3 regions of the Siphonobacter sp. SORGH_AS_1065 genome follow, and region 3 is predicted to be linked to each of the others. Evidence: riboswitches for the same ligand, from Rfam matches in the RefSeq annotation. Region 3 holds a riboswitch; each other region holds the start of a gene.
What was found. A riboswitch is a leader RNA that binds a small molecule or an ion and turns the genes downstream of it on or off. The one in region 3 is predicted to bind S-adenosylmethionine.
Positions count from the first base shown of each region.

Region 1: linked by a shared signal. The riboswitch ahead of metK (methionine adenosyltransferase) and the one ahead of QE390_RS21850 (cysteine desulfurase family protein) in region 3 are both predicted to bind S-adenosylmethionine.
Region 2: linked by a shared signal. The riboswitch ahead of QE390_RS22835 (peroxiredoxin) and the one ahead of QE390_RS21850 (cysteine desulfurase family protein) in region 3 are both predicted to bind S-adenosylmethionine.

Region 1 is NZ_JAUTAM010000004.1:3,602,463-3,610,493, reverse strand. Features, by position in the region: gene QE390_RS15655 (lycopene cyclase family protein) at 1-972, shown strand, start outside; SAM-I-IV-variant riboswitch at 1,014-1,132, shown strand; gene metK (methionine adenosyltransferase) at 1,208-2,464, shown strand; gene QE390_RS15645 (hypothetical protein) at 2,725-3,489, shown strand; gene QE390_RS15640 (DUF2339 domain-containing protein) at 3,653-5,821, shown strand; gene QE390_RS15635 (glycoside hydrolase family 3 N-terminal domain-containing protein) at 5,920-7,983, opposite strand; gene QE390_RS15630 (hypothetical protein) at 7,928-8,031, opposite strand, start outside.
Region 2 is NZ_JAUTAM010000008.1:52,456-60,486, reverse strand. Features, by position in the region: gene QE390_RS22845 (TonB-dependent receptor) at 1-257, shown strand, start outside; gene QE390_RS22840 (RagB/SusD family nutrient uptake outer membrane protein) at 270-1,745, shown strand; SAM riboswitch class I at 1,953-2,053, shown strand; gene QE390_RS22835 (peroxiredoxin) at 2,249-3,538, shown strand; gene QE390_RS22830 (YceI family protein) at 3,663-4,271, shown strand; gene QE390_RS22825 (protein-disulfide reductase DsbD domain-containing protein) at 4,285-4,761, shown strand; gene QE390_RS22820 (cytochrome-c peroxidase) at 4,758-5,699, shown strand; gene QE390_RS22815 (TonB-dependent receptor) at 5,782-8,031, shown strand, end outside.
Region 3 is NZ_JAUTAM010000007.1:8,102-16,132, forward strand. Features, by position in the region: gene QE390_RS21830 (hypothetical protein) at 1-158, shown strand, start outside; gene QE390_RS21835 (T9SS type A sorting domain-containing protein) at 297-4,583, shown strand; gene QE390_RS21840 (VOC family protein) at 4,628-5,017, opposite strand; gene QE390_RS21845 (SGNH/GDSL hydrolase family protein) at 5,153-6,418, opposite strand; SAM riboswitch class I at 6,655-6,756, shown strand; gene QE390_RS21850 (cysteine desulfurase family protein) at 6,939-8,031, shown strand, end outside.

The DNA.
Region 1 (8,031 bases), on a different contig from region 3:
AATGGATTTTCCCGAAAGTTGACCTTAGGCAAGCATCAGTATAAGTTACTTCGCGGAATTGATTTCTACCAGTTTATTCATCACGAACTGGCGACAAACCCTGCCATTGAATTCTTATACAGCCCCATTCAGTCTATTCTGTCTGATAACCAGGAAGCCATTGTTCAAACCGAAGCAGGCGAATACCGGGCAAGCTGGTGTTTCGATAGTACGCACGTTTTGCAAGCCATGAAACCCTTGCCAGCGAGTGGCTTTGTCTACCAAAACCTGTTACAGCACTTCAAAGGCTGGGTCATTCGCACTAATCAACCTGCCTTTGACCCGCAGGTACCGATTATGATGGATTTCCGAATCGACCAGCAGAACGAATGTCGATTCGTCTACGTCATGCCTTTTTCTGAAACGGAAGCTCTCATTGAATTCACGCTCTTTACCCCGGCCCTGCTTTCAAAAAAAGAGTACGATGAAGGTTTAAAAAGTTACATTCAGGAATTCACTTCCATTCAGCACTATGAAATTCTGGAAGAAGAATTCGGGGTTATTCCCATGAGCGACGAGCCTGCTCAGGAACAGGCAGCTCCACGCGTGATTCGCGTGGGTACTGCGGGCGGTTATACGCGGGCCAGCACGGGTTATACCTTTACCCGCACGCAAAAGCGTTTACAACAATTGGTTCATAACCTGGAACGATCTTTCGACGTTTCGCCCGTAACTCATAAAGCCATCCCTGCTCTCAATTACTTTTACGATCAGGTTTTTCTAAATGTCTTTTTAAAAAAGCGGGTATCTACGGCTGCTATATTTACGGGGTTGTTCCAAAAAAATCCGGCTCCCCGCATTTTCCGGTTTCTGGATGAAGAAAGCAGTCTGGCAGAAGACTTAAAAGTCATTGTTTCCGTGCCCATCCTTCCCTTTACCAAAGCCGCCATTGACATTTTTAAACGAAATATTCAGGAATTCCGACAAGGTTAAGCCATCTTGTTTGGTGAATTTCCACGGAATGTACAATTTTGCAAAAGTATCCAGAGGCTCCAGCTAGGGCACCAACCGAGTTTCGAACGCTACGGTGGTTTGACGATACGGACTTTTTCCTGAAAATCAGCTTTTTAGGAAAAGTCAAAAACGTTCAATTCCTTCCTTTGGCCAAGGATTACGAAATATTACATATTCATCGATTCGTACTCCCAAATCAATTAATTAACAGAACATGCCTTATTTGTTCACTTCTGAGTCTGTATCTGAAGGACATCCTGATAAAGTAGCCGATCAAATTTCAGATGCCCTCATTGATCATTTCTTAGCCTTCGACCCTCAATCTAAAGTTGCCTGCGAAACCCTGGTAACTACCGGACAGGTTGTTTTGGCCGGTGAAGTTAAATCAACTACCTATCTTGACGTTCAGAGCATTGCTCGTGAAGTAATCCGTAAAATTGGATATACGAAGTCTGAATACATGTTTGAAGCCAATTCCTGCGGTGTTCTTTCTGCTATTCACGACCAGTCAGCCGATATTAACCAGGGCGTGGATCGCTCAAATCCTGAAGAACAAGGTGCTGGTGACCAGGGTATGATGTTCGGTTACGCTACTCGCGAAACGGACAACTACATGCCTTTAGCTCTGGATTTAGCTCACAAAATTCTGAAGGAAATGAGCGACATTCGTAATAATGAGCTGTCGCTGATGCCTTACTTACGCCCCGATGCGAAGTCTCAGGTAACGATTGAATATAGTGATGACAACACGCCTCAGCGAATTGATACCATCGTTGTTTCGACGCAACATGATGATTTCGGTGATGACGAAACGATGCTCGCTAAAATCCGCGAAGACATCATTAACATCGTTATTCCCCGCGTGAAAGCTGCTCTGAAACCTGAGTTAAGCCAGTTATTCGAAGGAGAAATTACCTATCACATCAACCCTACGGGTAAATTCGTGATTGGTGGTCCTCATGGGGATACGGGTCTGACGGGTCGTAAGATCATTGTTGATACATACGGCGGAAAAGGTGCCCACGGTGGGGGTGCGTTCTCGGGTAAAGATCCTTCGAAAGTAGACCGCTCGGCAGCTTACGCTACGCGTCACATTGCGAAAAACCTGGTTGCCGCTGGGCTGGCGGATGAAGTATTGGTTCAGGTTTCTTATGCCATTGGTGTAGCAGAACCTTGCGGTCTGTATATCAACACGTACGGAACTTCGAAGGTGGGATTAACGGACGGAGAAATTGCCTTGAAAGTAGGCGAGATCTTCGACATGCGTCCTTACTTCATTGAGCAGCGTCTGAAACTTCGTAACCCAATTTATTCCGAAACGGCAGCCTATGGTCACATGGGTCGCGAATCGAAAGTGGTAACGAAAACATTCAAATCTCCCGACGGAAAAGTAATCGAGCAGGAAGTAGAATTATTTACCTGGGAAAAACTGGATTACGTGGATCAGGTAAAAGCCAAATTTGGTCTGTAATTCCTTGAATTATATCTCTTTAAAAAGCCCGGATTGTATAAACAATCCGGGCTTTTGGTTTTCTACCCTGTAGAGACGCGACTTCATCGCGTCTGGCCGGGAAATGGAAGTAACGTAGGGGTAACCCAAAACTGCCTCTTACCCAGAAGATGGACGTCAGGATAGCTAAAACCGCCTCTTACCCAGAAGCGATGAATCGCGTCTCTAGGTTTTTTGTCTATCTTAGATTCCTATTCTTTCTTCTCTTGGTCAAATCTGATATGCTGAAAATCCTAACCACTACTTTAGTACTCCTAACTTCCACTTTTACTTTTGCACAAACCACCAAAGTTATCGTTCGGGCCCAGGCCAAAGATGCCAAATTTATTGGCACCGGCATTGGTGGGGCTTATGTCATTATTCGTAATGAGTTGACGGGTGAAATTCTGGCGAAAGGTCTGACCAGCGGAAATTCTGGCAACACGGATTTACTTATGAACCAGCCCTACAAACGCCACAATCGCCTTACCGACGACCAGACAGCCCGATTTGAAGCAGACTTAAAACTGGATGCCCCTACCTTCGTTACCGTCGAAGCCATCGCTCCCGTTAATCGTAAAAGTTCAGCCGTAAAAGCTTCTACCCAACTCTGGCTCATCCCGGGAAAACCCATCGATGGCGACGGGATTATTCTCCAAATTCCCGGATTAATGGTGGACATTTTAGAACCTCAATCTCATCAGGTGATTACCCAAACCACACTAAAGGATAATCAGGTAAAAATTCGGATTAATCTGGTTATGATGTGCGGTTGTGTGATTAATAAAAACGGGTTCTGGAAATCTGATAACATCGAAGTAAAAGCTCTCGTCAAAAAAGATGGCATGAAGTTTGGAGAAATTCCGTTGAGCTTTGCTTCGCAGGATAATATTTTTGAAGGAATGCTTTCCGTTAAAGATAAAGGCATGTACGAAATACAGATTTACGCCTACGATCAGGTAAACAAAAACACCGGAATCGACCGAATTAACTTTGTAATCCAATAAGTTTAGTTTTCTGTTTTCAATTTTTTGCCACAAAGGCTCGAAGACACCAAGGTTCACAAAGTTTTATGCTGAGGTACTCTGTGCAAAACTCTGAGTAACGCTGTGGTTAATCAAAAACAGAAAACTAAGCTCATTACCTTCCAACCTACTCTATCTATTACCTATGAATGAACGTAATCGGATTGATGCATTAGAAGCCGAAGTCCAGCGACTGGCTGAGCAGCTTTCCAGTGCTCAGAAAAATCTTATTCAGATTCAACGGGAGTTAAGTTCACTACGCCCCGACACTACTCCTGTTAAAACCGTTACACAAACCCCCATTGCTCCTCCCTCAGCTCCAGTTTCTGCGGTTTCTCCACCCGTAATAACAAAACCTGCTCCTACGTACGCCAAAACACCAACGGAAGAATACATCGGAGGGAATTTATTAAGCAAAGTTGGGATTGCCGCCCTAGTGATCGGGATTGCGATTTTCGTTAAATACGCTTTCGACAATGACCTTATTGGCCCCTGGGGGCGACTGGCTCTGGGTTGGAGCATCGGCTCTGCTCTTGTTACGCTGGCCCTATGGCTAAAGCCTAAATACCTGACCTACAGTGCCGTACTACTCAGCGGAGGCGTGGCTACCGTATATCTCACTACGTACGCGGCTTATTACTTTTATCAGTTCTTACCTTCGCCGCTATCTTTTGCACTGATGGTACTCGTTACGCTCTTTACGGTCTGGCAGGCTACGCGTTATGAAGTGCAATGGATTGGCTTATTCGGTCTGGTCGGGGCTTATGCGGTTCCTTTTCTGGTGGGTGGCAATGGGTCCCCCTGGGGACTTTTTGTATACATGACTATTCTGAACGCTGGCGTGCTGAGTCTGGCCTACCAACGCGACTGGCAGTTAATGAACACCTCCGCTTTTTTCGTTACCTGGCTGATATTTATAGCCTTCATCATCAATGGCTTCGACCGTCCAGGCTACGTCTGGATTAGCCTGGTATTCGGCACCATTTTCTTTCTGCTAATGTATGCCAATCAACTGGTTTACCCTTTATTCCAGAAAGCCTACGCTCATCATCGCACGATTTTACAGATTGTATTAAACGCTCTATTTTTTTACATTCCCACGTATTTCATTCTGAAAGAGCAGCATTATTCAACCCTTTCTATTACTGCCTATACGTTTACCAACAGCCTATTTCATGGGGGAATCGCCTGGTTTTTACGGCAGAGAAATCTGACCTCGTTAGCGGATGCTTCGCTGTCTATGGCCCTTGTATTCCTTATTCTAATGGTTCCTATCCAATTGGAAGGCGATTGGATTACGTTGGTTTGGGCAGGTGGAGCTGCTACCTTATACACGCTGGGCATTCAACGTTCGTCGAAAATTCTGACCCACTTCGGGACGGCTTTGATTAATCTGACAGCCTGTGCTCTACTCATTCACGGATACTCTATACCCAACCCTTCATTAGATTATCTGCCTTACTGGAATCTTACTTTTTTTACGAATGCCTTATTCCTTGCGGCGGTTATCTTTATGTTAATCCAGTCAATCAAGGCTCAACAAGTTGGTTTTTCAAGGAAATTACTTGGCTTGTTACTGTTTGTAATGGGTTATTACGTGATTTCAATGGAATGGGATCGTTACTTCGCAGCTCAGGGCAATCTGAGATTCCCGCAATCCATTCGAAATCTCGTTTTCAGCATTTATACCAGCCTGTACATCGGAGCTACCCTAGTAATCATTGCTCCGCGACGATTGTATTTCTGGCAAGTAGCGAGTCTGGTACTCAGTGTGCTGATTTTTATTTATATCTTTTTCCAGAATCCCGTTCAGGCCGTTACCCTGCTTACCATCAAAACCCCAACGGCTTGGATTAACGCCCGTTACCTTCTTTATCTTGGCATTGCAGGCATCACCTATGGTCTATACCGGATGATTCCTGATGACTCTAATAACTGGAAACAAACCCGAAATCTATTTTTGTACGCCATTCACGGCGTTATTCTCTGGGTATTAAGTCAGGAATTGGTAACGCTCTTCATCCTGAATAGTCCCGCCGAAGCCGCTGAGCAACGGCTCATGGCGACACAGGCAGGCTTCAGCGTACTTTGGGGCGTTTATTCACTGACCTTGATTGTTCTGGGTTTTAGCAAAAAAATAAAGCGATACCGTCTGGCGGGCATCGCTTTATTTGGGGTCGTATTAATCAAACTGCTGATTTTCGACTTAAGCCGGGTCGCTACGGGCGGAAAAATCATCATCTTCCTAAGCGTCGGTGTGCTTTTACTGGTAACTTCATTTCTCTATCAGAAATTCAAAGACAAATTGCTTTAGAGTTTTCAGTATGGTAACCACAGAGTTTCACGGAGTTTTACACGGAGTTACTCAGTGCCAATCTCTGTGAAACTCTATGGTTAATTGAAAACGGAAAACTATTTCCGAATATCTGATGCTAACTGGAAATCTTTATTCACCCGAATATCATCCGAAGAAGCTCCGACTTGTACGTTGAAGTCACCTTTCTCGGCTACCCATTGGTTTTCCGCATTATACAACATCAGATCTTTAGCCTTTAACTCGAACGTCAGTGTTTTGGTCTCACCCGCTTTCACATTAACCCGCTGAAACTTTTTCAGTTGCTTCACGGGGCCAACCACCGAAGAAACTTTGTCAGTTACGTATACCTGAACCACCTCGTCGCCATCCCGCTTGCTGATATTTTTTACCTGAACGGTTACTTTTACCGTTACGTCGTTTTTGGCAGGTGTTACCTGGGTTTGTAAATCGCTGTATTCAAACGTTGAATAACTTAAACCGTATCCAAACGGATACAAAGGCTTGGCGTCCATTTCTACGTAATCGTGCTTAACGGGACTTTTGTAATTGTAATAGACAGGAATCTGACCGATGGATTTAGGAATCGATATCGGCAGACGACCCGCGGGATTATAATCACCGAATAATACATCGGCAATCGCATTCCCGCCTTCTTGTCCGGGATACCAGGCATCAATAACGGCTGGAGCATTCGCTGAAATCCAATTCATGTTCAGCGGACGGCCTTTGATCATTACCACAACAACGGGCTTACCCGTTTTGAGTATCGCTTCCAGCAACTGTAACTGACGTCCCATCAAATCCAGACTCACGCGGTCATATCCTTCCCCACTTTCCATATCACTAATCGATGTTTCAGATGCCTTTACGTGAGCGGCTCCGGTATCCTGGTATTCCGTTTTGAAATCACGGGCACTCGACCCACCGATGACCACCACGGCAACATCGGACTTCCGGGCTGCCTCAACCGCCGCTGCAATCTGAGCCGTCGACGTATCCCTAATACTACATCCTTTGGCGTAGTTGATCTGCGTAGCGTTACCCAGCTTGTTCTGAATTCCTTTGAGCACCGTAATCACAGCTCCGTCCGCCTGCGGTGCCGTGTAATCGCCAAGTTGGTTATAAACGTTGTCCGCGTTAGGTCCAATCACGGCGATGCTTTTCAGGTCTTTTTTGAGAGGTAATAACTCGTTGGTATTCTTCAAAAGGACAATCGCCTCTCTGGATACCTGGCGAGCCAACTGAAGGTGTTCCGCACTGCGAGCTACGCTAGTAACTTTCTGAGGATCAACATAAGGGTTTTCAAAAAGTCCCATTTCGAACTTCAAACGCAACACATGGCTAACGGCAGAATCCAGCACGGCTCCCGACACCTTACCTTGTTTGATGGCTTGTACTAGTGATTGATCGAAACCTGTTCCGCTTAAATCCGCATCCAGTCCGGCGTTAATTGCCAACGCAGCTGCGTCTGTGTTATTGGCCGCGACTTTATGATTGAAAGTTAATCCCTGAATGCTGTTCAAATCTGAAACGGTAAATCCCTTGAAGCCCCAGTCTTTCCGTAAAATGGACTTTAACAATACCGGATTAGCCGTACAGGGAATACCATCAATGGAGTTATAGGCAGTCATTACCGACAAAGCTCCAGCCTGAACAGCATCGCGGAAAGGAGGCAAATAGGCCTGATGTAACTCACGATTTCCCGGCGAAACACTACCACCATTGTGCCCTCCATCAGGAACGCCATAAGCCGTAAAATGCTTCAGCGTCGAAATAATATTTGATCCGCTTTTCAGGTTTTTCCCCTGAAAACCAGTCACCATCGCTATACCCATTTGACCATTCAGGACGGGATCTTCGCCATAGGTTTCTTCTACCCGAGACCACCGAGGTTCACGAGCTAAATCCAGCACCGGGCCGTAACCAATGTGAGCTCCCTGCATTCGAGCCTCCTGAGCAATGGCTTTGGCCATTTCGTGAATCAAAGCCGGGTCCCAGGTACTTCCCTGAGCCAGAGCCGTGGGAAAAACCGTCGTGCCAATGGCCATATGCCCGTGTGGGCACTCTTCGGATAATAATAAGGGAATCCCTAAACGGGTATTTTCAATGACGTATTTCTGTAAAGCGTTGGTAGCCTGAGCCGCCTGCTCGGGACTCAAGCCCGTTTTTTAACGTCTTTTGCGTCCAGGGGTCAGCCCGGAGGGTGG
Region 2 (8,031 bases), on a different contig from region 3:
ATATTGAAAAAGGCGATTTTGCTCGCCTGCGGAATGTTTCGCTGGGGTACAAAATCAATCCAAATGTTCTGAACCGCCTTCATATATCGAGTGCCCGCGTGTACGCTCAGGTGCAGAATGCTCTGGTTTTTACGAAGTACAGCGGTTATGATCCCGAATCTACGGTGAATGGAAACAGCAATACGGGCCCCGGCGTGGACCGGAATGCATTGGGACAAACCCGTACAGTATCCCTCGGTATTACTATTGGCTTTTAACCCTTCCTGATTATGAATCACTTACTCAAACATACGTCCCGCGTACTAGGCCTTGGAATCGTACTTGCACTTTCTTCCTGCAACGAAGACAAACTAGAACCCACACCCACTACGTTTTTCACCGACATTGTCGTTTTCGATACACCTGCCCGCATTGCCCAGCAGGTGAACGGGTTATTCAGTTCTTCGTCCATTAAATCAGGAGCCTTTCTAGGAGGGCGTTATCACATTTATAGCGATATTCAGGGAGAAGAATTCCTGAATGTCAAGGCCAACCAGGGTACTGGTTTTAACGTGTGGAGCTTTACACAAAACGAATCGCAGACGGGTGGCATCTGGGACGCGGCTTATGCTTCTATTAATAAAGTTAACGTATTTCTAAAAGGTCTGGATGATAACGCCAGCAAATTCGTACCTCCTACGTTTCCGGCCAACTATGACCAGCAAGTGCTAAAATACAAAGCCGAAGCTCGGTTCGTGAGAGCGGTGGCTTATTTCTACGTACTGCAGTTTTATGCCCGGTCGTATGGGGCAACTTCTAATGGTTCCAGTCCGGGCTTGCCGCTTCGGCTTCAGGCTGAAACCAATGCAGCGAATAACGATCTGGCCCGGAGTACGGTGGCCGAAGTTTACGCTCAGATTATTGAGGATTTGAATTTCGCCGAGCAGAACCTTCCGTTAAATTATACCGATGAATTGACCAATGTCTCGCATCCGCATCGAAATTCGGCAATTGCGTTTAAAACGAAAGTTTATCTGGCTCAATCTAAATGGGATGACGTAATCCGGGAAGCCGACAAGATTGTCTCCGCTTCTGCTCCCTTTACGGCCACCACGGGCGTAAAGCATGCCTTGCAAGCCAATATTGCTTCGGTCTTTGCCGTACCGCAAACCACAACGGAAAGCATCTTCTCGCTCGTTTTCACCAATCAGGACAACCCAGGAACGCAGAATCAATTTGGCTTTTACTACCTGCCGACAGGTAACAGGGAGTATTACCTGAACCCGGCAGGAATTCTGGGCGAAAGCACCTGGAAATCGACCGATGCCCGCCGCCAGTTTGTGGTTACTTCGGGCGGGCAGCAGTGGTTATCGAAATACTCGAGTCCGTCGCCTTATACCGACAAAGCTCCGATTATTCGCTACGCGGAAGTGCTATTGAACCTTGCTGAGGCACGAACCCGCTCGACCAATTCAGTAGATGCCCGAGCCGTTCAGTTGCTGAGTGCCGTGCGATCAAGGTCGGATGCTTCCACGCAGTGGACTACCGCCAGCTTTCCTAATGCCAGTGCTTTGCTGGAAACGATTCTAAAAGAACGCCGCATTGAGTTTTTAGGCGAAGGCTTACGCTCTATTGACATTTACCGGCAGAATCTAACGTTTCCAGCAAAAGGCACTGTACCGGCCATCGTACCGAGCGATCCTACATATGTATGGCTCATTCCAGCCAGTGAGTTAACCGCTAATAAGCTAATGACCCGTAATTAATCACAGGCAGCAGGCATCTAGCTTGAATAAATGCCTGCTGCCTAATCTAACTTCAATTCTCAATCTACTGATTGACAAATGATTAATAGGTTTGGCTAAAAAAATAAACGTTATTAGTCTATAAAATCTATAGATTTATTTGGATAATGCATTTTCACGTATATATCTTTGCAGAGTCTTCAATTACTTCCCTGCAAAAGTAGTTGCGGCTTATAAAGAAAGGTGGAGAGACAGGCTCTTTGAATCCTTAGCAACTTTCCTGAACGGAATCAGTGCTAACCTGCCTATTGAATTAGGAACTATAAACCCAACAACCAACCATGAACGCTAAGCTATTCGCATGCAATGCTCGCTGCTGCACCTGCTGCTGCTGAGATCCGTCCAACCTCAACTAATCACGAAAGTCTTTTGCATCTGCCTGCCTGCACTGGTGTATATGCTTTCTTTCTCTGCACGCGTTTCAACGCGAGTGCATTTCCTAACTATTTCTAACACATCTATTTATGAAAATGAAAGCCATTTCATTCCTCAAAGGCACGGCCCTTACCTTGTCCGTACTCAGTGGTTTTTCTTCGCAGGCTCAGCAAACTCAATTCCCGAAAGAAGGCGTTTGGCGGGGCGTTTTCACCATTAACGAACAGAAGGTTCCCTTTAATTTTGAAGTAAAGGGTAATAAAGCCGAAGACGCTACTTTCACCCTCATCAATGGCACCCGTCAGGATCACTTCCACGTCAAACAAACGGCTTCTGATTCTTTATTTATTAAAATGAATACGTACGATGCCGCACTGGTAGCTAAGGTTCACCCCGACGGCCACCTAACGGGTGAATACCGCAGTCTGGTGCCCAGCTTCCGGGGTAACTCGCTGCCTTTTACGGCGGAATACGGTAAGTCTTACCGATTCGTTGAACCCGGTAAAGACATTGCCCCAGCGGCTAACCTGAGCGGTAAATGGGAAATCAAACTCATTAGTAAAGAACCGGTTGCGAATCAGGTCGCTTTACTCGAACAAAAGGGGAATAAACTGACGGGCGTGATCATGACGGTCGTGGGTGATTCCCGTGAACTGGAGGGGACTGTTCAGGGAAATGAATTTGTTCTTTCGGGCTTCACCGGGCCTAATCCCGTATTGATCAAAGGAAAAATCAACGAGGACAAAACCTTATCCGCCGAAATTGATCGTGGGTTATACGTTACTCAAAAGCTGGAGTGGACGAAAAACAAAAAGGCCGAACTTCCGGATCCCTATGCTCTGACTCAACTGAAGGAAGGTCAGAATAAACTGGATTTCACTTTCCCCGATCTGAATGGAAAAACCGTAAAACTGAGCGATGCTAAATACAAAGGCAAAGTGGTTATCGTGGAAATCATTGGGACCTGGTGCCCCAATTGCACGGATCAGACGGCTTTTCTTTCCCCCTGGTACAAGGCCAATAAACATCGCGGCGTAGAAGCCATCGCGGTTGGTTTTGAACAGAAAGATGATCTGGAATACGCCAAGTACACACTAGGTAAACTGAAAGAGAAATACGGTATTGAATACGACATTCTCTTCGGTGGTATTGCGGATAAAAAACTGGCTTCCGAGAAATTCGCGGCCCTCAATAAAATGATGGCGTTCCCAACAACGATCATCATTGGTCGGGATGGAACCGTGAAGCAAATCCACACGGGTTATACCGGGGAAGTAACGGGGAAATACTACAAAAACTACGTAAAAAAGTGGAATAAAGACCTGGACAAATACATTGCTGAAGAAGCTCCGGCCAGCAGCGATGTGGCCGCACGATAATCGTTCGATCGTCAAAGTTGATTTGCCATGTATTCGAGTATCGGGTAGTTTACCCGATACTCCTTAAAAAACCATAATTCGCTACTAATCAACTACATTTACAAAAACCTAAACAAAACTTGTCATGAAAAAAGTACTCGCTCTCCTCGCCCTTGCGTCATTCGCATTTACAAAGCCTCAGGCTACGGTTACTTACAAAGTAGATACCCAGAAAAGCACTATCGTGTGGAAAGGTAAAAAAGTGACCGGTGAACACTATGGCAACGTTACCCTGACCAGCGGCACCCTAATTGCTGATAATGGTAAGTTGAAAGGCGGTTCGTTTGAAAGCGATCTTCGCACGCTGACGGTTACAGATTTAAAAGATCAGGAATACAACCAGAAGCTGGTCAATCACCTCAAAGGGGATGATTTCTTCGCGGTTGACAAACACCCTAAATCAACCTTTGTGATTACGTCGGTAACCCCACAGGCAGCGGGTCAAGTGCAGGTCAAAGGGAAGTTAACCATCAAGGGCATTACGCAGGAAGTAAGCTTTCCCGCCACGGTAAAGGCTGATAAAAACCAGTTAACGGCATCAGCTAAAATTCCGGTAGATCGTACCAAATACGACATCAAATTCCGTTCGACTAATTTCTTCGAAAATCTGGGTGACAAAGCCATCCACAATGACTTTGAACTGGATGTAAACTTAGTGGCTAACGCGGGCGGCACGGCTTCGGCGAGTCGATAATCTTTCCTTGTTTATGAGAAAAATTTTTACTGGGCTAGTCGTTTTACTAGCCAGTGTGACCTCACTATGGGCTCAGGAAAGCGTTCAGCAACTCGAATGGGATTATTCGCTATCGAAGACCGCTCTCCAGCCCGGTGACGAAGTAGAGCTCATCGTGAAAGCTAAAGTTGAAAAAGGCTGGTCTTTGTACTCTTCTGATTTTAAGGCAGATATAGGTCCTCAGCCCACTCATTTTGAGTTCGTATCTAATGGCACGTATTCAGTGCTAGGTCCGGTCGTTCCCATTTCGCCCCAAACGAAGCAAGACAAAACCTGGGAAATAAATGTTTCTTATTTCACAAAACAGGCCGAATTTCGCCAGAAGGTCAGAATCGATAAACTAGATTATTTTTTCACAGGCTACATCACTGGTCAGGTTTGTCACGATAAAAAAGGCTTATGCGTTCCTTTCCGACAAGCGTTTAATTTTGATCCCCGAAATGCCCAATGAAAGTCTTTTTCCTCGCTCTGGGGGGGATTCTATTACTCTTTCTGAACTTCAGGTTTATTACTTCAGAAGAACCCCTAAGCAAAGTAGAACTGGGCAAAAAGCTCTTTTTTGACCCTATTCTTTCCGAAGATCGCACCATTAGCTGTGCTTCCTGTCACAAACCCGAATTTGCCTTTGCGGATACGATGTCCTTCAGTCTGGGTGTGCGAAATACCCCCGGTGAACGTAATACGCCTTCGGCGATGAATCTGGCAGGTCGGTTGCAACTCTTTTGGGATGGGAGGTCATCGTCTCTAGAAATGCAGGCTCTGGAGCCGATTGCGAACCCAACCGAAATGAACTTGCCCATCGCCGAAGCTGTATCCCGCCTTAATGGCGACAAGTTTTACGCAAAGGCTTTTCGTAAACTTTATAAATCAGACGTTACGGCTACTCAACTGGCAGAGGTAATTGCGGCCTATGAGCGAACGCTGGAAACCAGTAATACGCCCTATGACCGGTATATCAATGGGGACGATGCGGCCATGTCGGCTTCGGCCATTCGTGGCAGAAATCTGTTCATTGGTAAAGCCAATTGTGCCAATTGCCATTCAGGAGAAGATTTCACGGCAGATCGATTCAAGAACATTGGTTTATTCGATGGAAAGGATTTGCTGGATCAGGGGCGGTTCAGGATTGTAAAAGACAGTACTTACCTGGGTCACTTTAAAGTTCCGGGCTTGCGTAACGTGGCCTTAACGGCTCCGTATATGCATAACGGTATGTTCAAGACACTGCGGGAAGTCATTAATTATTACAACCATCCCGACCAGTTTGTCAAGAATGGTTTCAACCGGGACCCCTCTCTTAGTACCCCCCTGAATTTAAGCGAAGGTGACATTACTGATCTGGAGGCGTTTCTGCATGCGTTGACCGACGATCAGTTCACTAAAAAGTAAATCAATGAACCCGAGCTTCCCCTGCTCGGGTTTCTTTCAACTCATTTATTCTACTAATTCTATAGATTTAGTAAATTAATATATGAAACACTTTCTTTACCTGACTTTCCTACTGATTATCAGTTTAGCTACGAAGGCACAGCAACGAATCATCAGTGGTAATGTAAGCTCTTCCGCCGACAGCGGTCCCATTCCGGGAGCGTCTGTTTACATCAAAGGTACCACACACGGCAGCTCCACCGATGTCCAGGGTAACTTCAGACTTACGTTCAATAAAGGTACTACCCTTATTATTTCTGCCATCGGTTACCAGACGCAGGAAGTGGCTCTGAATGAGTCGAATCAATACGTCATCCGGCTGGAATCTGCGGCGAATCAATTGGGTGAAATTGAAGTAGTAGGCTCCCGAAACGCCAGTCGTACCCGAACAGATTCTCCCGTTCCCGTTGATGTAATTGATCTGAAACCCTTGAAAGAATCGGCTCCCCAAGTGAGTATTACCCAACTTCTGCAATACGTTTCGCCTTCCTTTCACTCGGTCAATGGCAGTAATGCCGGGGATGCGGGTTCGGCCCTGAATCTTTCGCAGCTACGGGGTTTAGGCGTAGATCAGGTGTTAGTGCTGGTGAACGGCAAACGTCGCCATAAAAGCTCTAATGTTAACTGGGGTGGATTGGGCAACGGAGCTACGGGTTATGACCTGAACTCTATTCCAACGGGTTCGATTGAACGCGTGGAAATACTCCGGGACGGAGCCGCTGCTCAATACGGCTCAGACGCGATTGCCGGGGTTATTAACATCGTTTTGCGGAAAAGCACCGACGAACTAACGGCAACCTCAACCGTCAGCACGCGGCGTCGCGGCGATGGAACTACGACGCGAACCAGTGCCAATTATGGATTTTCGCTGGGTAACAAAGGCGGTTTTTTCAATGCAACGGCTGAATTTGCTACGCAAGGAATTTCCCTGACTCCCGGCAAAGACGATTCGGGTTTGTACAACGGCCCGATTTACGGCGGAGGAGCCAATACTCGGGCTTACGATGCCATTTATACCAAAGAAATAGATGAGGCTATCCTCGCCAAGCGAGGCATTGATCGGCACTTTTTTGATCAACGCGGTGGCGGTTCTAACAAAGCTAAAGACGCGTTACTCTTTTTCAACGCGGCCATTCCCCTGAAAGAAGAAGCGGAAATCTATGCTTTTGGCGGAATCAGTCACCGCAACTCACAGTTTACGGCAGTCTATCGTCTGTCCGGCTGGACTGAGCGAACCAACTCGTTTTTATACCCCGACGGTTTTCTACCCGCGATGGAAAACATCATCACCGATAAGTCTCTGACGCTGGGTATTAAAGGAAAAGTACACGGGTGGAATGTTGATTTTTCGAATGTTTATGGAAAGAATGATTTCGGTAACGTCATCACCAATTCCATCAATGCTAGTCTGGGTTTGAAAAGCCCAACTACGTTTGACGCAGGAAAGTATAACGCCAGTCAAAACACAGCCAGCCTTGATTTCAGTCGTTACTTTGATCGGGTGTTGAAAGGATTGAACGTTGCCCTGGGTGCCCAGTACCGGGTGGAAACCTATCAGATCATTGCGGGAGAGGAAGCATCCTACAGCAAAGCCGATTTACGCACGATTTATGACATTGATACCACGGCGGCAGGTATTCCTTACCTGAATAATGCGGGCAGCATTGGTCTAAACGGTCTTTCGCCCGGCTCACAAATCCACGCCGGATTCCGTCCAGCCAACGAGGTCAATGTAAACCGGGCCATTTCAGCGGGTTACCTGGACCTAGAAGCAAACCTTACCCAGAACTGGTTACTATCGGGGGCGTTTAGGGTAGAGAATTTTTCAGATTTTGGAAACGTAACCACTTATAAAGTAGCCACCCGTTACAAATTCAGCAACTGGTTAAGCATTCGGGCTTCGCATAACACAGGCTTCCGGGCCCCCGATCTGGCTCAGTTCTATTATACCGAAACATCCACGAGTTTCCAGCAGGGCCGGGCTATTGATCAGGTAACGGCTTCCAACAAAAGTGCCGCCACCCGGGCATTAGGGTTCCCTTCCCTAACGCCTGAAAAATCAAAAGGGTATACCTTCGGATTTACTTCCCAACCCGTTCGTAATCTGGAATTAACAGCGGATGCGTATCTGGTTGAGGTGAACAATCGGGTAGGCAATACGGGTAACTTCTCAGCAACCGATACCAACTTACCCCTGGAAGTACGTACCCTCTTCGTGCAAACGGGAACAACACAGGCCAAGTTTTTCTATAACTCCTTTAGTACCCGCACGAAGGGTATTGAGTTTACAGGA
Region 3 (8,031 bases):
GTATAGGTGTCGGGACCGGGACTGTTTCCATTAAAGTTAACCCATTTTTTCTACGCACAAATTCCGTAAGCCCACTTGAATCGTGTACAGGCAATAAAGCGGTAGTTAACTTTTCAACTTCCGGTGGAAGCTTATCGCCCATACGATTAAACTGCTGAACCAAGCGGGCTAATTAATCTGGCAAGCCAAAGCTAATTCTTCACAAGAGGTTTTAAATATCGCGTTCATTCCACCAGAAACTTACTTATTAGTTCTTAAGCAAGCCGCTTCCACTATAACTTTTCGTATTAAAAATTATGAAATTCTCCTTAGTATTTTTCCTATTTTTATGGATTGGGGTGTATCAATTGCATGCTCAGTCCATTACCATTGAAAAAGCTCCTTCTATCCTTTGTTTTGGAAGTGATATAGACGTTACGGTTAAAATTACTGGCACATTTTCCAGCACGAATCAATTTAGCATCGGCATAGAGTACGGCACTTATGAATATTCAGAATTTCCAGCTCAGCTCATTAATCCTACTACTTTACGAATTCGGCTAAGTCAGAATGCCTTTAGTAATTTAAAAAGTTATGTTAGCTTTCGATTGCGAGCCGTCAGTAGTGCTCCGACTTTCATCAGTAACTGGTCAGACTATGGAGGGTCGGCAGCTTTTCCTCTCTTATTCCTAGGAGAACATTCCTTACAGTTAAACCGATATGGGCAGGTGTCTATTCCTTATATGGCTAGTGATCATATGACCATTACTTTACAGGATAGCATCAGTCGGGATACCTTACAATTTCGTTTCTATAATAATGACTACGATTTATTCAACAAACTTGGGCGGCAAAAACTGACGTTTGACAAGCCCGTTAGTTACTACGTAAAAAGTATTCAGAATACTTGTGGAGTCAGTACTGGGAAGGGTTTCATACGCGTAAAAATTAATCCCATTAGCATTTATCCTAGTCTGATAACACCTTTAGCTGTCTGCGAAGGCAGTACAGCTTATGTAAGTTTTAATAAGGAAGGAGGAAACTGGGCAACAGGAAATGTCTTTAAAATTCGCCTGATTCCTGAGCAAAATTTTGAAGAAGAAATGCCTAATCTATACATAGATACGGAGGCGACGTTGGAGAATGGCACCTTGAAGTTTATCGTTCCTGCCTTAGCGGGCAAATCTCCTACAAGCCATTATTCGATACGAATCCTGAGTAGTAATCCCATAACTATAAGTCCTTTCAGTAACTTATGGTTAACGGTGGCTCCTTCTCCTACGGCAGAACTGTATACGATGAATTCTACCTCTATTCCATACGGTACTGGAATGTATTTTTCAGCTTATATTAAAGGCATTCCCGCTTACCGAATCAACCTTTCGGATGGATCTCAAGTCGTAAATGAAGATTATTATTCTTTAAAGACAGAAAATTCATTTCTGGTTAAACACACAGGTCCTTTATATCAAAACCAAACCTATAGTCTTTCCTCCGTTCAGACGGGTTGTGGAGCAGCTAAAATACAGGGAAATCCACTTAATATTACAGTAACTAAAGGTGTCGTCGCTGATTCTATTCCTAGTAAAGAAGCTTGCGAAGGACAAGTTTATCGCTTCCGAATTAAGTCCAATTATAATCTGGATGGTCCAGTTAAAGTTCGCTTTAATATCAATCCTGGAACGGGTCTGCCCTCTCACGTGATACAGGGCACAGTCAGTCAGAACTGGGTTAGTTTTATCCCTAACTCCTTCCTTGACTCATATAAACAGGAAGTAAGGTATGTAGCAGTATCGCTGGATTTTGGAGACTATCAATCCCCGGAGCTTTTCAAAATGCCCATTCACGGCAAGCCTTCGGCCCGTTTTCGGAACGATAGTAAAAGTATTACCCTCAAAGTTCCTGAGGTCTACAATCTTTCTTTTGTCACCTTTGGTAGCCCGGATAATCGGGTAACGTTCTCAGATGGTTCTCAATCTGACAACAGTAATACAGGAGTTCAGAGCTTTTTCATGCAGAAAACTAGTACGTATTCCATCGTAAAAGTAGAAAATGTTTGCTACAGTACTACATTAAAAGATGATTGTTTAGTTACGGTAGAACAATCCAATGAGCAAGGTATAATCCTGAAAAAACCGCATCTTTTTGCATGCCACGATCAGAAATTAACAATTGATTTTGATACGTTCGGGGACTTTAAGCCGGGAAATGTTTTTAAAATTCAGTATTCTGCTGATTATTCAGACTATCCAACCTATAAGGAATTTGAAGCCGGTACAGTTAGCAAGGGAGGTACTTATTCTCTTACATTTCCTGATGAGTTCTTACAAAAAGGAGGCATATCTGTGCGTATCATTTCTACGTCACCAGCAAAAACCAGTCAATCCTTTCCCATCAGTAATGCAGGAAAGATAGCCTTGCTGTCTGAAAATTTCACCAGGGAAATAGACGCTGGTCATACAGTCAATTATCGTCCCTATCTAAAGAATGCCTATCCTCCTCTATCTATGGTCATTTCGGATGGAAAAAATGATAAGACCTATACAAATGATGTCTACAATTCGCTTTATGCCGACTTAACTCCTTACAAATCAACCACATATCAATTAAAATCCATCAGTAATATATGCGGTACCGTTAGCCTTCCCAATACCATGTTTAAAGTAACGGTTTACACCCAGGATTCCCTGAGAGTGAGTTGGCCCCGGCATTTACGTTCGACTTATTACCAGAAAAGTCCTTGTTTTCAGGGAAAAATCCGGCTTCCTTTTCTGATTCGCGGAACGAGTAACGCCAATACGACGTTTACCTTGCAGGTCAGTGCACGTGAGCGGCATGACGCTCCTATGAATTTTGTGGATGTAGCTCAAAGCCGACAAGCCGACTATTTTGATTTTGAATGGCCATATAACAGCACTGCTAGCTTTCTAGCTTTCCGCATAATGGTCTCTAACCCGGGTACTTACTCGGATACACTGCTTTTTAATAGTTTAATTCCACCTCAGGTTACACTAGCTTCCCAAAATCACTTGGTTTCTCCGGGACAAAATATAACTCTGGATGTTACCTATAAAAATTCAAATTATGGTCAAATTTATTGGTCTGATGGAGTAGTTACGTCTGGCTCCCGCGAGGTAACTGTACAGAAAGGTAATACATATAAAATTCTCTCCGTTTCCAACGAGTGCGGTTACGGCATAGCCTCTGGGCAAGTCTCCGTCCGAGTAAAACCAAGCCTGAGCTTGAATGCACTAAGTACTTACGAAATATGCCAAGGCAATACATTGAAGGTAGGATACTCCATCTTAGGTGACTACGAAAGCTCCAACCATTTTGTCCTTTCACTCATTGATATTCATACCCGAAAAGCCATTAGGCTGGATTCGGCCGCAAGTGGTTCCAGTCCTTTCACCCTATCCATTTCCCATAATTTTACACCTGGCATCTATACCCTTGAAATATCATCCACCCACCCGGTCATTCGTGCCTCCACGATCATCTATATTCAGGCTATTCCCGACTATCGACTGGTGGGCAGTACCACAATAAACGCCGGGCAATCCGCTACATTGCAGTTTTTGAGTCCTGTACAAACAGGTGAATTGGTGTCGTACACCTTATCGGATAATTCTGCTGGCCTTTTTTATTCTTCTAGCACATATGCCTTTGTAAAACCAAGTCAGACTACTACTTATACCATCAAAGAAATTTCCAACAGCTGTGGTAAAGGTAGGGGAATGGGCTCTGCAACAGTCATAGTTAACCCAGCTACCGAGCGTTCCATTTCTGTAGTGAATGCGGCAAATGCCTACAATTATGGTCAAATCTGCTCGGGTGATACTTTATACATTTCGTACACAACTTCGGGGTCATTTTCAGCAAATAATCGATTTTCCGTTCAAATGTCGGATTCAACGGGAACCAACTTCAAAACGGTTAATGCCATCAGTTGGGGTAATCAGCAATTCAAAGTTCCCATTGCGGAGAATTTTCCCAAAGCATCAGCTTACCGGGTCATGGTTGTAGCCTCTGATCCTAATACGTCCAGTGCGGCTTCCCCCATTCCTCTGGCTGTTTATAGTAAACCCACGGCTCGCCTGCTTTCCCAAACGGCCTATGCTCTTCCCGGACAGCGACTATCCGTTCCCATTGAGTTGACGGGTGATCCCACTTGGTATGTGGTATTAAAAAATGAATTTTCTTCACTTAGTTTCAATCTGCAACTTCCAGTGGACACCCTAAAATTTGATCGAGAAGGAGAGAGTATGGTTTACAAATTAAGCAGCGTTGTTAACAATTGCGGACTTGGACGTATCATTGAACCTTCTCAATTGCGAATTGAACTGGTTACTTCAGTAGAGAATCCAGTTTCTACAGCCATTGAAGTTTTCCCAAATCCTGTAACCGAACGGATTAGAATAAAAGTAGGCCAACGAGGTAATTACCGAATCCAGCTCTATAATATTTCGGGAAGTTTGCTTTCAGAAGAGTACTTCGACGAATCTATTTACGATATGGATGTTCGACCGTTGCCAGTCGGAACCTATCTGCTCCGATTTATCGATAAGGACCGAAGCCAAACATTCCGAATCATTAAAGATTAAACACCCATAAAAACCTCTTCTGAGCTTTAGAAGAGGTTTTTTATTTAAAATATATTCAACTGCGTATAAGTGACAACATCAATTCCAATTCCATTGGGATCCGTAAAGGCAAAGTGACGGTCACCCCAGGGTTCGTCTCGCAACTCAATAACAATCGGGATCTTCAGATCTTTGATTTTCTCGTATGCTTCGTCTACGTTAGGCACTTCCAGTGTTAGGAAAATACCTTTACCGTCAAATTCAGGATGAAATAAAGGATGTTGCGAAGGATGCTCCGGTAACATAAAGCTGATTTCGGCTTTGCGGTCAGGCGTATGCATAAGCACGAAAAAATCGTTTTCGAACGTAATCCCAAACTGAAAAACTTCCTGATAAAAACGTTTCGTCTCGGCTAAGCGGGAAGTAATAATTCCGGCGTTCATTTTGATAGACATATCCATTTGCGTTTTAGTGAGAATGGATCCAAAGGTCTACCCCATCCATGACAGCCTTATGTCAGCAGGAATGACTTCCTTGTGAATTTATTTGAATACTTCTCTCGCGTTTCGCTTATGTAACGGTTATTTCCATTACGGCACTATTTCACCCACCAGTAATAACTTCCCTGCATAACAGGCATTTTCCTGAAAGCGTGACGGATCATTCATAACCTGGTTTCGGGTCTTAAGAATGGCGGCTTTATCCACTTTTTCGTCCGAAACTTTAAATCGAATCACATGCGTCTGATTCGGCGATGTAGGGACAACGAAGAAATTCGAGCGATAATCTGTACAATAAGCATCGAACCGGGCAATGGTTTGTTTGAAGTCCTGATCCACTTCCATACTATACTGACCCGTTCCCGGACCCATGACATCATACAACCCGCAAGCCAGACCTTTCATTTTTACTTCCAGATAATCTCCCGGCGTGCTGGATTTTATTAAGCTCGAAAACCGCTGCTGCAAAGCCAAAGTCACGGAATCCGTATTAGGAGTAATTGTCGTCCAGTTCCCTTGTTTTTTCAATTCATCCACTGCGATCATACGGGCCGCTTCCCAGTTATCATTCACGAAAGGTTTAGCTAAAACCCGCTTTTGTGGCGTTACTTTCAGGTCCGCCATTTGCTTCAAAGCTTTCGCCAGGGCTTCCGTATACAACCGATGCCCTGTTTCGGGATAAGGATGCACGTTATCGACTGAAAACACAATTTTGTCCGGTGCATCTTCGGGTTTGCCTTTGAAAATCAGCTTACCTTGCTGGGCCAAAGCTGCCACCTCCAGCCCCAGACAAATGCTGGGAATTCCATAATATTCCGCAATTTGTTCCATGGCTAAAGCCGAAGCTGGCAGTTTTCCCTGCTGGTAAGTTGGGGCCAGATCTGCCGTTAAGGTGTATACGAAACAGAGATCGGTATGAGGATTTTGCCGCCAGGTTTTTCGAACGATTCCTTCCATGGCTTTGTAAATCTGCTCTGGCTTTTTACCGTTATCGTTTACAGCAAATTCTACGAAAACCAAATCAGGATTCTGATCGAGCACCTGAGTTTGCACCCGAAAAACACCTAAATCCGAGCCCGTTCCGCCAACTCCCGCATTAATCTGCCGAAAGGGAACCTGCGGATAGGTTTTCTGTAACCAACTCAGTGACTGCTCCCGCCAGCCTTTTCCGGCTTCGGTAATGCTACCACCGAGGTATCCTACCATGATCGGCTTTCCAGCTTTTATTTTTTCAAAAAAGAAAGGTAACCCTTCCCTAGCACGAAGTAGCGTAGCATTTTCCAATGCACTTGTTTGGGAGAATACCAAGGTCGGAAAACAGAAGAAAAGCGTAATGATTCTCAGCAATGACTTCATAGGTAACTAGTTTTTTCGGTTGCCTAAACCTACGTAATGAATCATAGCAATGACTATTTTACTAGTAGTAAGTTAATTTTAGAAAAAACAATTTTAGTAACCATCTATTTTACAGACAAATAGCACAACAAGAAGTGTTAATAGTATTATTAATCTACTATTTCTATAGATTTTATTTGTTTTATTAAATTCCACTACTTTACTTTGCATTGTCTTCAATTACCATTGGTAGTTGGGGCTTATACAGAAAGGAGGAGAGACAGGCTCGACGAATCCTTAGCAACTTTCCGACGCGGAATCAGTGCTAACCTGCCTAACATTTTTAGGAACTATAAACCCCATATGCCATGTCATTCCTCCCCAATCTAAGGAACCGATCGGCCTGCTCATTACTGATGAGTTAAGCCTTTCTCTCGTTTGTCACGAGATTCACTTTCATTACCAAGCATCGCTCAGGTTTATTTGATACCTGTGCTCCTTACGTGTCCATTCATTCACCCTTCATCAGCTCTTTTATACCATGAGTATTTATTTAGATAACTCCGCGACTACCGCTTTGTCTCCTGCTGTTCTGGAAGCCATCATACCCTATTTTACGCAACATTTTGGCAACGCCTCTTCGAATCATTGGGCGGGCCGGGAAGCGAAAAAAGTAATTCAATCGAGTCGTCGGCAAATTGCTGATTTACTGAACATTACTCCCGAAGAAATTATCTTTACTTCTGGCGGCACCGAAGCCGATAATTTTGCTTTAAAAAGTAGCATTCAGCACTTTAACATCCGCCATGTCCTTACTTCGAAGATTGAACATAAAGCCGTGCTTTTGCCGCTGAAACAGTTGGAACAGGCGGGGCTTATTCAAGTTCATTACGTCCAGTTAGACGAGCAGGGTCGGGTATCCATTCCTGATTTAACCCAATGGCTGGAGAAACATCCCAACGGACTCGTCAGCCTCATGCATGCCAATAACGAACTAGGTACGCTTTTGGATTTGGAAGAAGTGCATTCGTTAACTCAACACTACGGAGCTTATTTCCATACGGATACCGTTCAAAGCATCGGTAAAGTGCCCGTAAACCTTCATGCGGTTGATTTTGCGACGGCTTCGGCCCATAAATTCCGTGGTCCTAAAGGCGTAGGATTTTTGTTTGCCCGTCAGGGACACCGATTGCCCGCCTTTATCAGCGGCGGCGGACAGGAAGGGGGGCAACGCGGAGGAACCGAAAATATTCCCGGCATTGTGGGATTAACTAAGGCTCTGGAGCTGGCGATAACCCATCAAACGCAAAACATCGCCCATCTGAATTCATTGAAACAACAGTTCATCGACGAAATCCAACGGCAAATTCCCGGGGTTTTGTTTAATGGTCGATGTCAAAGCATCGAAGAAAGTTTACCCGGATTAATTAACGTCGCCTTCCCTATTCTCGACGGCCCCTGCTCATTGGTAGAAGCCCTGGATGCTCGCGGCATTGCCGTCTCCGGTGGTAGTGCCTGTTCCAATCTCGCCGGAGGCTCGCACGTACTACAGGAAATTCCCACCAGTTTTGGGAAAGAAAACGTTCGTTTCTCCTTCGGAGCGGATAATACGTTTGAAGAAATCAACGAAGTCT